Regions from separate parts of the Streptomyces sp. LARHCF249 genome, predicted to be linked through region 1. Evidence: predicted binding sites of a transcription regulator. Region 1 holds the regulator's gene; each other region holds the start of a gene.
What was found. Region 1 encodes HrcA, which represses chaperone genes, less so after heat shock. Its sites were predicted from a motif close to TTNGCACTCNGNNNNNCNGAGTGCNAA; they were not measured.
Positions count from the first base shown of each region.

Region 2: groL (chaperonin GroEL) is a predicted target of HrcA. The motif match lies at 2,773-2,799, and genes of this name have one in related genera.
Region 3: groES (co-chaperone GroES) is a predicted target of HrcA. The motif match lies at 2,781-2,807, and genes of this name have one in related genera.

Region 1 covers NZ_JBIXJQ010000002.1:402,775-407,865, reverse strand. Annotated here, with positions in the region: gene ACIPUC_RS06655 (nitronate monooxygenase) at 1-864, opposite strand, end outside; gene dnaJ (molecular chaperone DnaJ) at 1,011-2,150, opposite strand; gene hrcA (heat-inducible transcriptional repressor HrcA) at 2,151-3,167, opposite strand; gene ACIPUC_RS06640 (MBL fold metallo-hydrolase) at 3,315-4,034, shown strand; gene ACIPUC_RS06635 (DUF3097 domain-containing protein) at 4,069-4,866, shown strand; gene hemW (radical SAM family heme chaperone HemW) at 4,885-5,091, opposite strand, start outside.
Region 2 covers NZ_JBIXJQ010000009.1:102,919-108,009, reverse strand. Annotated here, with positions in the region: gene ACIPUC_RS25470 (phosphoribosylanthranilate isomerase) at 1-212, opposite strand, end outside; gene ACIPUC_RS25465 (Uma2 family endonuclease) at 429-926, shown strand; gene groL (chaperonin GroEL) at 1,021-2,643, opposite strand; gene ACIPUC_RS25455 (cold-shock protein) at 2,946-3,152, opposite strand; gene ACIPUC_RS25450 (MoaD/ThiS family protein) at 3,561-3,836, opposite strand; gene thrC (threonine synthase) at 3,875-5,091, opposite strand, start outside.
Region 3 covers NZ_JBIXJQ010000010.1:85,355-90,445, reverse strand. Annotated here, with positions in the region: gene ACIPUC_RS27045 (ester cyclase) at 1-485, shown strand, start outside; gene groL (chaperonin GroEL) at 564-2,192, opposite strand; gene groES (co-chaperone GroES) at 2,329-2,637, opposite strand; gene ACIPUC_RS27030 (hypothetical protein) at 2,895-3,518, shown strand; gene ACIPUC_RS27025 (FtsW/RodA/SpoVE family cell cycle protein) at 3,506-4,918, shown strand.

The DNA of each region.
Region 1 (5,091 bases):
CTCGCGCATGAACCGGTTGACCAGGCCGCGCCCCGGCCGCCCGGAGAAGGCCCGGGTCAGCTCGGTCCGTACGAACAGCGGGTCCGTCAGCGCCTTCTTGTGCAGCGGGTCCGCCCCCGACTCCGGGCAGGCCAGGAACGCAGTGCCGAGCTGGGCCGCCTCCGCGCCCGCCGCGAGCAGCGCGGCGATCTGCGAGCCCCGCATCAGACCGCCCGCCGCGATGATGGGGAGCGCGACCGCCTCCCGTACCTGGGCCACGAGCGCGAGCAGGCCCACCGACGCCGTGCCGTCGGCCTGCGGGTCGTCCCGGTGGGTGCCCTGGTGGCCGCCGGCCTCCACCCCCTGGACGCACACGGCGTCCGCCCCGGCCTCCTGCGCGCGGCGGGCCTCCTCGACGGAGGTCGCGGTGACGACGGTGTACGTACCGGCCGTGCGCAGGGAGGCCAGGACCGCCGGGGCGGGACAGCCGAAGGTGAAGGAGACGACCGGGACCGGGTCCTCCAGGAGAATGGCGAGTTTGGCGTCGTAGCCGTCGTCGCAGGTGCCGATGATGTCCTCGTCGGCCAGCGAGATCTCGTACCAGCTCGCCTCACCGGCCAGCTGCCCGCGGTACGCCTCGACGGCGGCCGGGTCCACGTAACCGGTCTGCGGCATGAAGAGGTTCACCCCGAAGGGGCGCCGGGTGAGCGCGCGCACCCGCTTGATCTCCTGGTACATGCCGTCGGCGGTCTTGTACCCGCCGGCCAGGAAGCCCAGTCCGCCCGCCTCGCACACGGCGGCGACCAGCGGCGGACAGGAGGCGCCGCCCTCCATGGGGGCCTGCACGATCGGGTAAGCGCAGAGACCGTTCGGTGCCGAGGACATGCACTGCATCGTGCCATGTCCCGCTCAGGGGGCCGAATCACGGCATTCGCCTGGCATAGTCCGCTTCCCGGCGCGGCCGGAACCATACGACGAGCCCGGCCGGGGGCATCCCCGGCCGGGCTCGTCGTATGAGAGGTCGCAGGCGGTCAGCGGCCGTTGAAGGCGTCCTTCAGGCGGCTGAACAGCCCCTGCTGGCCCGGCGCGAACTGGCCGGTGGGCCGCTCCTCGCCGCGCAGCTTCGCCAGCTGGCGCAGCAGCTCCTCCTGCTGGGTGTCCAGCTTGCCCGGGGTGGTCACCTCGACGTGGACGATCAGGTCGCCGCGCCCGCCGCCGCGCAGGTGGGTGACGCCGCGCCCGTGCAGCGGGATCGCCTGGCCGGACTGGGTGCCGGGCCGGATGTCGATCTCCTCCAGCCCGTCCAGCGTCTCCAGCGGGCACTTGGTGCCCAGCGCGGCCGCTGTCATCGGGATGGTCACCGTGCAGTGCAGGTCGTCACCGCGCCGCTGGAACGTCTGGTGCGGGAGCTCGTGGATCTCCACGTACAGGTCGCCGGCGGGGCCGCCGCCGGGGCCGACCTCGCCCTCGCCCGCGAGCTGGATGCGGGTGCCGTTCTCGACACCGGCCGGGATCTTGACCGTGAGGCTGCGGCGGGACCGGACCCGGCCGTCGCCCGCGCACTCGGGGCACGGGGTCGGGACGACGGTGCCGAAGCCCTGGCACTGCGGGCAGGGGCGCGAGGTCATGACCTGGCCCAGGAAGGACCGCGTGACCTGCGAGACCTCACCGCGGCCGCGGCACATGTCACACGTCTGCGCAGAGGTGCCGGGGGCGGCGCCCTCTCCGGAGCAGGTGGTGCAGACGACCGCCGTGTCGACCTGGATGTCCTTGGTGGTCCCGAAGGCCGCCTCGTCCAGCTCCAGGTCCAGGCGGATCATGGCGTCCTGGCCGCGCCGGGTCCGCGAGCGCGGGCCGCGCTGCGAGGCCTGGCCGAAGAAGGCGTCCATGATGTCGGAGAAGTTGCCGAAGCCGCCCGCTCCGAAGCCGCCTGCTCCGCCACCGCCGCCCGAGGAGGACAGCGGGTCGCCGCCGAGGTCGTAGACCTGCTTCTTCTGCGGGTCCGACAGCACCTCGTAGGCCGCGTTGATCTCCTTGAAGCGCTCCTGCGTCTTCGGGTCCGGATTCACATCCGGGTGGAGTTCGCGCGCGAGGCGCCGGAAGGCCTTCTTGATCTCGTCCTGCGATGCGTCGCGGCGCACGCCGAGAACGGCGTAGTAGTCCGTGGCCACTTACGACTCCGCCAGGATCTGTCCGACGTAACGTGCCACTGCGCGTACCGCTCCCATCGTTCCGGGGTAGTCCATGCGGGTCGGTCCGACCACGCCGAGTTTGGCGACCGTTTCGCCGCCCGAACCGTAACCGACCGAGACGACCGACGTGGAGTTCAGCCCCTCGTAGGCGTTCTCGTGCCCGATCCGTACGGCCATTTCCGATTCGTTGGCCTCGCCCAGCAGCTTGAGGAGCACGACCTGCTCCTCCAGCGCTTCGAGCACCGGCCTGATCGTCAAGGGAAAATCATGTCCGAAGCGAGTGAGATTGGCGGTGCCGCCGATCATCAGCCGCTCTTCGGCTTCCTCGACCAGGGTTTCGAGGAGCGTCGCGAGCACGGTGGACACCGTGCCGCGGTCGTCCGCGTCGAAGGACTCGGGGAGGTCCTGGACGAGCGGGGGCACGTCGGTGAACCGGCGCCCGACGACCCTGCTGTTGAGCCGGGCCCGCAGATCGGCCAGCGAGGTCTCCCCGAAGGGGCTCGGGCAGTCGATCAGCCGCTGCTCGACGCGTCCGGTGTCCGTGATCAGTACGAGCATCAGGCGCGCGGGAGCGAGCGAGAGCAGCTCCACGTGCCGGACGGTCGAGCGGGTCAGGCTCGGGTACTGGACGACGGCGACCTGCCGGGTCAGCTGCGCGAGCAGCCGCACGGTGCGGCCGACCACGTCGTCGAGGTCGACGGCCCCGTCGAGGAAGTTCTGGATGGCCCGGCGCTCGGGCGTCGACAGCGGCTTGACCCCCGCCAGCTTGTCGACGAACAGGCGGTAGCCCTTGTCGGTGGGGATCCGGCCGGCGCTGGTGTGGGGCTGGGCGATGTAGCCCTCGTCCTCCAGCACGGCCATGTCGTTGCGCACGGTGGCGGGCGAGACGCCGAGCCGGTGCCGCTCGGTGAGCGCCTTGGAGCCGACCGGCTCCTCCGTCCCGACGTAGTCCTGGACGATGGCGCGCAGCACTTCGAGTCTGCGTTCGCTGAGCATCGCGCACACCTCCAGCTGTGGTCCGTTGCCTTGTTCGTAGCCTGCTGACTGGCACTCTGGTCGTTCGAGTGCCAGAGATCCCCCGCTCAGTGTACGGCCGGGTAGTAAGACCCTGGCAAGGGAGGCCCGCCAGGGTAGCGTCGCGGCATGGACGTGCGTTGGGAAGAGGCGGGCTGGGAAAGGCTGACCGGACGGACCGGACGCCGGCGGCTGCCGGTGTGGGACTGCACCGTGGGACTGGTGGTGGGCGACGATTCCGTCCTCCTCGTCGACCCCGGCTCGTGCCTGCGCGAGGGCGCGCGGGTGCGGGCGGAGGCGGAGCGGCTGACCGGCCGGCACGTGACCCACATCGCATTCACGCACGGCCATTTCGACCACGTCCTGGGCGGGGCCGCCTTCTCCGGGGCCGAGGTGTTCGGGGCGGTCGGGCTGGACGCGCTGCTCGAAACGGGCCGCGAGGAGCTGCGCGGGGACGCGGTGCGGCACGGCCTGGCGGAGGCGGAGGCCGCGGAGGCCGTGGACCTGATGGCGGCGCCGAAGCACCTGGTGTCGGGCGAGTGGACGCTGGAACTGGGCGGGGTACAGGTGCTGCTGGCCAATGTGGGTCCCGGGCACACGCGCCACGATCTGGCGCTCTTCGTGCCGGGCGAGCGCGAGACGGTGTTCTGCGGGGACCTGGTCGAGGAGTCGGGCGAGCCCTCGGCCGGCCCGGACGCGGTGCCCCGGCAGTGGCCCGCGGCCCTGGACCGGCTGCTGGCGCTGGGCGGGGACGACGCTCTGTACGTGCCGGGTCACGGAGCGGTGGTCGGCGCGGGCTTCGTCCGTGCGCAACGCGCCACACTGGCCGCCCGTTTCGGCGTGTCGTAGGCATGATCGCCGCGCCTCTCCTACGCTCGGCCGGATGCGCGAGTACTCCCCCGACCTGACCCCCCAGTGGAAGCGCCCCAAGGCCGTGCCGGAGGTGGCGGCGGAGCCGGATCTGGTGGTCGAGGTGGCCGGTACGGACTTCTGCGGCGCGGTGGTGGCCTGCGAGGCGGGCACGGTGACCCTGGAGGACCGCTTCGGCAAGCGGCGGGTGTTCCCGATGGAGCCGCGGGGCTTCCTGCTGGACGGGGCCGTGGTCACCCTCACCCGGCCCGCGCGGGGGCCGTCGGCGCCGCGGCGGACGGCCTCGGGCTCGATCGCGGTCCCGGGGGCCAGGGCGCGGGTGGCGCGGGCCGGGCGCATCTACGTGGAGGGCCGCCACGACGCGGAGCTGGTCGAGAAGGTCTGGGGCGACGACCTGCGCGTCGAGGGCGTGGTGGTGGAGTACCTGGAGGGCATCGACGGCCTCCCGGCCATCGTCGCCGACTTCGCCCCGGCCCCGGACGCCCGCCTGGGGATCCTGGTGGACCACCTCGTCCCGGGCTCCAAGGAGTCCCGTATCGCGGCGTCGGTGACCTCCCCGGACGTCCTGATCGTGGGCCACCCGTACGTGGACGTCTGGCAGGCGGTGAAGCCGTCCGCGCTGGGCATCCCGGCGTGGCCGGCGATCCCCCGCGGCCAGGACTGGAAGACGGGCGTCTGCCGCGCCCTGGGCTGGCCGGACAACACCGGCGCCGCCTGGCAGCACATCCTGTCCCGGGTGAGGTCCTACAAGGACCTGGAACCCACCCTGCTGGGCTCGGTGGAACACCTCATCGACCACGTCACGGCCTGACCCCGGCCGGCCCGCCGGCTAGTCCACCAGGTCCCGGACCACCGCATCGGCCAGCAACCGCCCCCGCAGGGTCAGCACGGCCCGCCCGCCCTCGTACGGCCCGGCCTCCAGCAGCCCGTCCGCCAGCGCCCGGCGCGACGCCGCCAGCCCGGCCGGCGCGAGCAGCGACAGCGGCACCCCGTCCACCAAGCGGAGCTCCAGCAGGATCCGCTCGACCCTCCGGTC
Region 2 (5,091 bases), on a different contig from region 1:
TCCACCGACTGCCGCCGGAACACCCCGACGGTGAGCACCCCGTCCGGCACCCGAGCGGCGAGCTCCCGCGCCGTGGCGGCGTCGACCGTACGCGGGCTGCCGGGGGCGAAGACGAACCCGACGGCGTCCGCCCCGGCGGCCACGGCCACGTCGACATCGTGCGCCGTCTTGAGCCCGCAGATCTTGATGAACACGTTCGTCCCGTCCGTCATACCAGCAGTCAACCAAACCGGGAGCGATTCCCGGCGATGCGTCCCATCAGCCGGGCACGGGCGCACACCCGCCCTTAGCCTGGGACGAGGCACACATTCAGGGCGCAGCACGCCACCCGGAGGACGATGGTGACGATCATGATCGAGCGGGCTACACCCATAGAGGCGCCGTCAGCGCCGCCGACGTACGAAAGCCTCCTGCGCACCGTCGAGGAGATGAACACGCCAGACGGCTTCAAGGCCGAGCTCATCCGGGGGAAGATCGTCGTGTCACCGTGGTCCAAGCTGCGCTACTCCCGTCGCATGCGTGTACTGCGCGAGCAGCTGCAGGCTCACGTTCCCAAGGGACACTTCGCGGATACCTCCCCCTTCCTCTTCCAGTTCCCGGCGGCCGAGCGCGGCTACGGTCCGGATCTGTACGTCGCGGACGAGTCCGCGTTCGATGAGGAAGGCCGCCACGCGGACGGCGCGGCCCTGTCGCTCGTCGGCGAGTTCACCTCCGTCTCCACGAAGGACGCCGACTGGACCGAAAAGCTGGAGGTTTACGGCCGGATCGTGCCCGTCTACTTGGTCGTCGACGTGGAGGGTTCGGAGATCACCTGCTTCTGGGACCCCTCGCCGCAGGGGTACCGCTCCCGTACGACGGTGTCCTTCGGCGAGCCCCTGCACATCCCCGAGCCGTTCGAGTTCGCGATCGACACCACCGGATTTTGAGGCGCCGGGAACGCCCGAGGGCGGCACCCCCCGCAGGGGATGCCGCCCTCGTTCGAGAACAGCCGATCGAGCCGGGGCCGGAGCCCCGTCGCGATCAGAAGTCCATGTCACCGCCCGGCATGCCGCCCGGGGCGCCCGCGGACGCCTTCTCCGGCTTGTCGGCGATGACGGCCTCGGTGGTGAGGAAGAGGGCCGCGATGGACGCCGCGTTCTGCAGGGCAGAGCGGGTGACCTTCGCCGGGTCGATGATGCCCTCGGCGATCATGTCCACGTACTCGCCGGTCGCGGCGTTCAGGCCCCAACCGATCTGCAGGTTGCGGACCTTCTCCACGACGACGCCACCCTCGAGACCACCGTTGACGGCGATCTGCTTGAGCGGGGCCTCGAGGGCCAGGCGCACGGCGTTGGCGCCGGTCGCCTCGTCGCCCGTGAGCTCGAGCTTCTCGAAGACCGCGGAGGCCTGGAGCAGGGCCACGCCGCCACCGGCGACGATGCCCTCCTCGACGGCCGCCTTCGCGTTGCGAACGGCGTCCTCGATGCGGTGCTTGCGCTCCTTGAGCTCGACCTCGGTCGCGGCACCGGCCTTGATGACGGCCACGCCGCCGGCCAGCTTCGCGAGGCGCTCCTGGAGCTTCTCGCGGTCGTAGTCCGAGTCGGAGTTCTCGATCTCGGCGCGGATCTGGTTCACGCGACCCTGGACCTGGTCGCTGTCACCGGCACCGTCGACGATGGTGGTCTCGTCCTTGGTGATGACGACCTTGCGGGCGCGGCCGAGCAGGTCGAGACCGGCGTTCTCCAGCTTGAGGCCGACCTCCTCGGAGATGACCGTGCCACCGGTGAGGATGGCGATGTCGCCGAGCATGGCCTTGCGGCGGTCGCCGAAGCCCGGGGCCTTGACGGCGACGGACTTGAAGGTGCCGCGGATCTTGTTGACGACCAGGGTCGACAGGGCCTCGCCCTCGACGTCCTCGGCGATGATCAGCAGCGGCTTGCCGGACTGCATGACCTTCTCCAGGAGCGGCAGCAGGTCCTTGACCGAGCCGATCTTGGAGTTGACGATCAGGATGTACGGGTCGTCGAGCGACGCCTCCATACGCTCCATGTCGGTGGCGAAGTACGCCGAGATGTAGCCCTTGTCGAAGCGCATGCCCTCGGTGAGCTCGAGCTCGAGACCGAAGGTCTGCGACTCCTCGACGGTGATGACGCCTTCCTTGCCGACCTTGTCCATGGCCTCGGCGATGAGCTCGCCGATCTGGGTGTCAGCGGCGGAGATGGAGGCCGTGGAAGCGATCTGCTCCTTGGTCTCGACATCCTTCGCCTGCTCGAGCAGGGCGCCCGAGACGGCCTCGACGGCCTTCTCGATGCCACGCTTGAGGGCCATCGGGTTGGCGCCGGCAGCCACGTTGCGCAGGCCCTCGCGGACGAGCGCCTGGGCGAGCACGGTGGCGGTGGTCGTACCGTCGCCGGCGACGTCGTCCGTCTTCTTGGCGACTTCCTTGACCAGCTCGGCGCCGATCTTCTCGTACGGGTCCTCGAGCTCGATCTCCTTGGCGATGGAAACACCATCGTTGGTGATCGTGGGGGCGCCCCACTTCTTCTCAAGGACGACGTTGCGACCCTTGGGGCCAAGGGTGACCTTGACGGCGTCGGCGAGCTGGTTCATCCCACGCTCGAGACCGCGCCGGGCCTCCTCGTCGAACGCAATGATCTTGGCCATCTGAAGTGGTCCTCCCGGACAGCGGTGGATTGCTCCTGGACCGCGCCCGCGCCCGCGACGGACGGCCTGCGTGCCCGGCGGTTCCTTCCCGCCGGACCCTGCGGGCCTCACCGACCCGGTCCTCGTTCAGTAGCACTCTCACCAGGAGAGTGCTAACGCCAATGATTAGCACTCGACCCCCGCGAGTGCAAGCGGCTTGGGGCAACACCCCGGTGAACACACCGGCGACGCGCGAGGGGCCCACATCCCGTGTCCAGGATGTGGGCCCCTCATGTACGCGTGGGCGGTCGATCGCGCCGGGACTAGCCGAGTGCGAGCTTGACCATGTCCGCCTGCGGACCCTTCTGGCCCTGCGAGATCTCGAACTCGACCCGCTGACCCTCTTCAAGGGTGCGGTACCCGTCCATCTGGATGGCGCTGTAGTGGACGAACACATCCGCACCACCGTCGACCGCGATGAAGCCGTAGCCCTTCTCCGCGTTGAACCACTTGACGGTGCCCTGAGCCATGCCTAACTCCCCTATTACTGGCCCTTGCGCAGGAACGCACTTCGCGGTCCCGGGTCATCACTTGCGTCGGAACGCGTCGACCGAGGCTGAATGTATCCGCGCCGGTGCTGTCTGCAACAGGTCAATCCGACGAGAATTCTGGACACGGGGAAACATAGAAATAGAGTGAAAATCTGGCATATTCCAGGGCAACTCGGGCCCGGCATATCTCGCCAAAGCCCCATACCGCACTTGCACATTGACCCGATGTCGACCCTCACGCGACCCGTTCATATGCGGCGGGCAAGTCCAGCGGAGGGGACTTCCCCAACCCTACCGCGCCCAATCAAACAGAATTACCCCCTCCGCTTATTAACGGAGGGGGTAATTACGTTTCGCGTATCAGCCGGCGGGGCCGTGCCGGTCCGGTCAGCCCCCGGCGACGGCGGGAATGATCGAGACACCCGCGCCGTCCGGCGTCGCCGCCGCCAGCCCGCCCTCGAAGCGCACGTCGTCGTCGTTGACGTAGACGTTCACGAAGCGGCGCAGCTTGCCCTGGTCGTCGAGCACGCGGGCGGCGATGCCCGGGTGGCTCTTGTCGAGCGACTCGATGACCTCGGCGAGGGTCGCCCCCTCGGCGGGGACCTCGGCCTGACCGCCGGTGTAGGTGCGCAGGATGGTGGGGATGCGGACGTTGACGCTCATGGCGGTACTGCCTTTCCGGTAGTGCAGGGGGGGTCGGGTCAGGCCAGGCCGGCGGCGCGGAACGCGTCCAGGCTCGGGCGGATGGTGGCGGTCTGGCCGCTGTCCGCGGCCACCGCCTCCAGGGTCTTGAGGCCGTCTCCGGTGTTCAGGACGACGGTGGTCAGCGCCGGGTCGAGCTGCCCGTTCTCGATGAGCTTCTTCGTGACGCCGACGGTCACGCCGCCCGCGGTCTCGGCGAAGATGCCCTCGGTCTGCGCGAGGATCTTGATGGCCTCGACGACCTGCTCGTCGGTGACGTCCTCGACGAAGCCGCCGGTGCGCCGCGCGATGTCCAGGACGTACGGGCCGTCCGCCGGGTTGCCGATGGCCAGGGACTTGGCGATGGTGTTCGGCTTCTGCGGGCGGACCACGTCGTGACCGGCCTTGAAGGCGGTCGACACCGGGGAGCAGCCCTCGGCCTGGGCACCGAAGATCTTGTACGGCTTGTCCTCGACGAGACCGAGCTTGATCAGCTCCTGCAGGCCCTTGTCGATCTTCGTCAGCTGCGAGCCGGACGCGATCGGGATCACGATCTGGTCGGGCAGCCGCCAGCCGAGCTGCTCGCAGATCTCGTACGCCAGGGTCTTGGAGCCCTCGCCGTAGTACGGGCGCAGGTTGACGTTGACGAAGCCCCAGCCCTCGCCCAGCGGGTCGCCGATGAGCTCGGAGCAGAAGCGGTTCACGTCGTCGTAGTTGCCCTCGATGCCGACGAGGTCGCCGCCGTAGACACCGGCCATGACGACCTTGCCCTGCTCCAGGTCGTGCGGGATGAACACGCAGGAGCGGAAGCCGGCGCGGGCGGCCGCGGCGCCGACGGCGCCGGCCAGGTTGCCGGTGGAGGAGCAGGACAGGGTGGTGAAGCCGAAGGCGCGGGCCGCCTCGACGGCGATGGCCACGACGCGGTCCTTGAAGGAGTGCGTCGGGTTGCCGGAGTCGTCCTTGACGTAGAGCTTGCCGGTGACGCCGAGCTCCTTGGCCAGGTTCTCCGCGTCCACGAGCTTGGTGAAGCCCGGGTTCAGGCTCGGCTTGGAGGCCACGTCCGCGGGGACCGGCAGCAGCGGCGCGTAACGCCAGATGTTGTTCGGGCCGGCCTCGATCGCGGCGCGCAGGGCCTCGGGGTCGCCGGTGGGAAGGTCGTAGGCGACTTCCAGCGGTCCGAAGCACTCGGCGCACGCGAAGATCGGACCGAGTTCGAAGCGGGTACCGCACTCGCGAC
Region 3 (5,091 bases), on a different contig from region 1:
GGGAGATGGTGGCCCTCTGCGAGGGGATGCCGACCTTCACCAACCTGGACGTCGTCCGCGACGAGAACCTCAACAAGATGCTCGTGGACAAGGTGTTCCAGGACATCGCGATGGAGGGCAAGCTGAACCTTCTCGACGAGCTGTTCGCCTCCGATTACATCGACCACGACGTCGGCCACGACGAGACCACCATCACCGGACGCAACGTCATGCACGAGGACATGCGGATGTGGCGCGCGGCCTTCGACATGACGTTCGAGACGGTGGCCCAGCTGGCCGAGGGCGACTTCGTCACCACCGTGTGGACCTGGCGCGGCACCCACAAGGGCGAGTTCATGGGGGTCGCACCGACCGGGAAGACCTACGAGATCCCCGGGACCACCACCTTCCGCTGTGCGGACGGCGAGATCACCGAAGGCTGGTGGCACTACGACATCGGACGGCTCATGCGCGAGATGGGCGTGTCCGGGATGCCCGGGTCCTGAGCACGGGTACGGCCGCAGATACGGGGAAGGCCCCGTTCCGCAGATGCGGAACGGGGCCTTCGCTGTGCCGTGGTGCGATCAGTGGCTGTGGCCGTGACCGTGGCCGTGGCCCGCGTCGCCCTCTTCCTCGGCCGGCTTCTCGACGACCAGGGTCTCGGTCGTGAGCAGCAGGGAGGCGATGGAGGCGGCGTTCTCCAGCGCGGAGCGGGTGACCTTCACCGGGTCGATGACGCCGGCCTTGACCAGGTCGCCGTACTCGCCGGTGGCGGCGTTGAAGCCCTGGCCCTTGTCGAGCTCGGCGACCTTCGAGGTGATGACGTAACCCTCGAGACCGGCGTTCTCGGCGATCCAGCGCAGCGGCTCGACGGCGGCGCGGCGCACGACCGCGACACCGGTGGCCTCGTCGCCCGACAGGCCGAGGTTGCCCTCGAGGACCTTGACGGCGTGGACGAGCGCGGAGCCACCGCCGGAGACGATGCCCTCCTCGACCGCGGCGCGGGTCGCCGAGATGGCGTCCTCGAGGCGGTGCTTCTTCTCCTTGAGCTCCACCTCGGTGGCGGCGCCGACCTTGATGACGCAGACGCCGCCGGCGAGCTTCGCCAGGCGCTCCTGCAGCTTTTCGCGGTCCCAGTCCGAGTCGGTGGACTCGATCTCGGCCTTGATCTGGTTGACGCGACCGACGACTTCCTCGTGGCTGCCGCCACCGTCGACGATGGTCGTGTCGTCCTTGGAGATCGTGACGCGGCGGGCGGAGCCCAGTACGTCCAGACCGGCCTGGTCGAGCTTGAGGCCGACCTCCTCGGCGATGACGGTGGCACCGGTGAGGGTGGCCATGTCCTGCAGCATCGCCTTGCGACGGTCACCGAAGCCCGGGGCCTTGACGGCGACCGCGTTGAAGGTGCCGCGGATCTTGTTGACGACGAGGGTGGAGAGCGCCTCGCCCTCGACGTCCTCGGCGATGATCAGCAGCGGCTTCGAGGCGCCGGCCTGGATGACCTTCTCGAGCAGCGGCAGGAGGTCCTGGATGGAGGAGATCTTGCCCTGGTTGATCAGGATGTACGGGTCGTCGAGGACGGCCTCCATGCGCTCCTGGTCGGAGACCATGTACGGCGAGAGGTAGCCCTTGTCGAAGGCCATGCCCTCGGTGAACTCGAGCTCCAGGCCGAAGGCGTTGGACTCCTCGACGGTGATGACACCGTCCTTGCCGACCTTGTCCATCGCCTCGGCGATGAGCTCGCCGACCTGCTGGTCCTGCGCGGAGAGCGCGGCCACGGCGGCGATGTCGGACTTGTCCTCGATCGGGCGGGCGGTCGCGAGGAGCTCCTCGGACACGGCCTTGACCGCGGCGTCGATGCCCTTCTTCAGCGCGGCCGGGGACGCACCCGCGGCGACGTTGCGCAGACCCTCGCGGACCAGCGCCTGGGCCAGCACGGTGGCGGTGGTGGTGCCGTCACCCGCGATGTCGTTGGTCTTGGTCGCCACCTCCTTCACGAGCTGCGCGCCCAGGTTCTCGTACGGGTCATCCAGCTCGACCTCGCGGGCGATGGTGACACCGTCGTTGGTGATGGTGGGGGCGCCGAACTTCTTGTCGATGACGACGTTGCGGCCCTTGGGGCCGATCGTCACCTTCACCGTGTCGGCAAGCTTGTTGACGCCGCGCTCGAGGGCGCGACGGGCGTCCTCGTCGAACTTCAGGATCTTCGGCATGGGAGCGGTTCAGTCCTCTCGTTGCGATCCTCGGCCGCTCACCGCGACCTCCACCGCCTAGAACGAACTACGCCCCTCGCCGCCCGGCATCAGCAGGGTGACCAGGGGCGCAGCTCAAATCAAAACTGGAAGCGAATTACTTCTCGACGATCGCGAGCACGTCGCGAGCCGAGAGGACGAGGTACTCCTCGCCGCTGTACTTCACTTCGGTGCCGCCGTACTTGCTGTACAGCACGATGTCGCCGACGTTGACGTCCAGCGGGAGACGCTGGCCGTCCTCGAAGCGACCCGGGCCCACGGCGAGGACGACGCCCTCCTGGGGCTTCTCCTTCGCGGTGTCCGGGATGACCAGGCCAGAGGCCGTGGTCTGCTCGGCGTCGAGCGGCTGGACCACAATGCGGTCCTCGAGCGGCTTGATGGCAACCTTGGAGCTGGCGGTCGTCACGATCCGACCTCCCCCTTCGGAGATCCGGGGTTAACTGTCTGAGGTGGCGACCAGGTCGATCCGTCGTCGCGGGTGCCGGATCTGCCTGTCGCTGTGTTGGCACTCACCAGTGGCGAGTGCCAGGTGCGAGACTATTCCGGCGATTAGCACTCGGTCAAGCGGAGTGCCAATTCCCGACGGTTGGCGTTGCGCGGAGCGGCCCCCCGAAACCCCCGAAACCCCGGCGCACGGGCGTTCGATCTCATTACTCTCCGGTCATGACCAGGACAAACTCCGGCATGCGCCGGCGGTACGGCATCCCGATCGCGGTCGGCCTCGCGGCCGGGATCTACATGCTGTCGAACGCCGTGCCGCGGCTCGCCGCCCAGGCGGCCGGGGTGGAGGGCGCCTTCCACGCCGCGCGGTGTGCGGAGGAGCGGGACTCGGACGGGGACCTGCACTGGATGTGCGAAGGCTCCTTCGCGGCGGGCAACGGCTCGTTCACGATCCCCCGGGTCGAGGTCGACACCGCGTTCGACACCCGTCCGGACGGACCGCAGCCCGCCTTCGTCCTCGGCCCGTCCGCCGGCACGGCCGTGCGGCCCGGCGTCCTGGTGTGGCTGGGGCCCGGGGCGGTGGGGGTGCTCTCCCTCGCCTTTCCCGTGTGGGCGGCCTGCCGGGTCGTGAAGCGAAGGAACCATGGGGAGGGCATCAACGTCGTAGATGATATGAAGATAAAGCGCCTCATTGCCGAGCAGATCGGGCCGAAGGCCCCTCCGAGCCCGAGCGCACCAGGCGCCGCTTCCCCCTCGCCCTCGCCCTCACCCTCAGTGGGGGCGCAGTCCGCGCCTCCCGTGTCCCCCGCCCCCACGGACGGTGGCGGCATCCCGTGCGCGGACTGAAACCCCTGACGCCGGCGGGTTCGCGCCGCCGCACCGAGGCGCTGCTGCTCGTCCTCGTCGTCGGCATCGCCGTCTTCGGCCACGCCAACGCCGGCCTCGCCATGAACGGCGAGCTGCCGCCCAACCTCACCGGCTTCACGATCAGCATGACGCTGCTCTCGCTGGTCGGGCACCTGGGCATCCGCCGGTTCGCGGCGTACGCGGACCCGCTGATCTTCCCGCTGGCCATGCTGCTGACGGGGCTGGGGCTGGTGCTGATCCACCGGCTCGACCAGGGGTACATCGAGCGGTACAACTCGGACGCGAACGCTCCGGGCCAGCTGATGTGGACGGTGGTCGGCGTCGCCGCGTGCCTCCTGGTGGTGGCGCTGCTGCGCGACCACCGGCTGCTGCAGCGGTTCATCTACCTCACGATGGCCGTCGCGCTGGTGCTGCTGATCGCGCCGGCGTTCTTCGGCGCGGACACGTACGGCGCGAAGCGGTGGATCATCCTGTTCGGGTTCTCGCTGCAGCCCGGCGAGTTCGTGAAGATCATGATCGCGATCTTCTTCGCGGGCTATCTGGTGATCCACCGGGACTCGCTGGCCCTGACGGGCCGCAAGTTCCTCGGCATGCGGATGCCCCCGATGCGCCAGCTGGGGCCGATCATCACGGTGTGGATCGTGTCGATGCTGGTGCTGGTCTTCGAGCGCGACCTGGGTACGTCGCTGATCTTCTTCGGCGTCTTCGTGGTGATGCTGTACGTGGCCACCGAGCGCACCAGCTGGATCGTGTGCGGCCTGTTCATGGCGGCGGCGGGCGCCTTCGCGGTGGGCTCGACGGAGCCGCACGTCAAGGCGCGCGTGGCGGCGTGGCTCGACCCGCTGTCGTACTACTGGGCGACCCCGCCGCCGGGCGTCACCTCGGACCAGTCGGCGCAGGCGCTGTTCAGCTTCGGCACGGGCGGCATGTCCGGCACCGGCCTCGGCATGGGCCACCCGGAGCTGATCAAGTTCGCGGGCCGCAGCGACTTCATCCTGACGACGGTCGGCGAGGAACTCGGCCTGGCCGGGGTCATGGCGGTGCTGATCCTGTACGCGCTCCTCGTGCAGCGGGGGCTCCGGATGGCCCTCGGCGCCCGCGACCCCTTCGGCAAACTGCTGGCGGTGGGCCTGGCCTCGGCGCTGGCCCTCCAGGTCTTCGTGGTCGCCGGCGGCGTCACGGGCCTGATCCCCCTGACGGGCAAGGCCCTGCCGTTCCTGGCCAAGGGCGGCTCGTCCCTCCTGGCCAACTGGATCATGATCGCCCTGCTGCTCCGCATCAGCGACAGCGCGGAACGCCAACGCCAGGCGGACGCGAGGGGCCCGGTGGAAACGACGATCACGCCGGTCGTGTCGGGGGTTCGGGCGGGAGCCCCCTGAGCGGCATCAGGGAGGGTTTGGGGGCTTCCCGGCAGTCTCATCGTCTCCCCGGTTCGGGCCGGTCCCTCAAGGGCGCTCCTCCGTCGCGTCGCTCCGCGATGGCCTCCAGCCATCCTTGACCGACCGTCCCGAACCGGACATACGAAGACTGCCGGGAAGCCCCCAAAAGAACG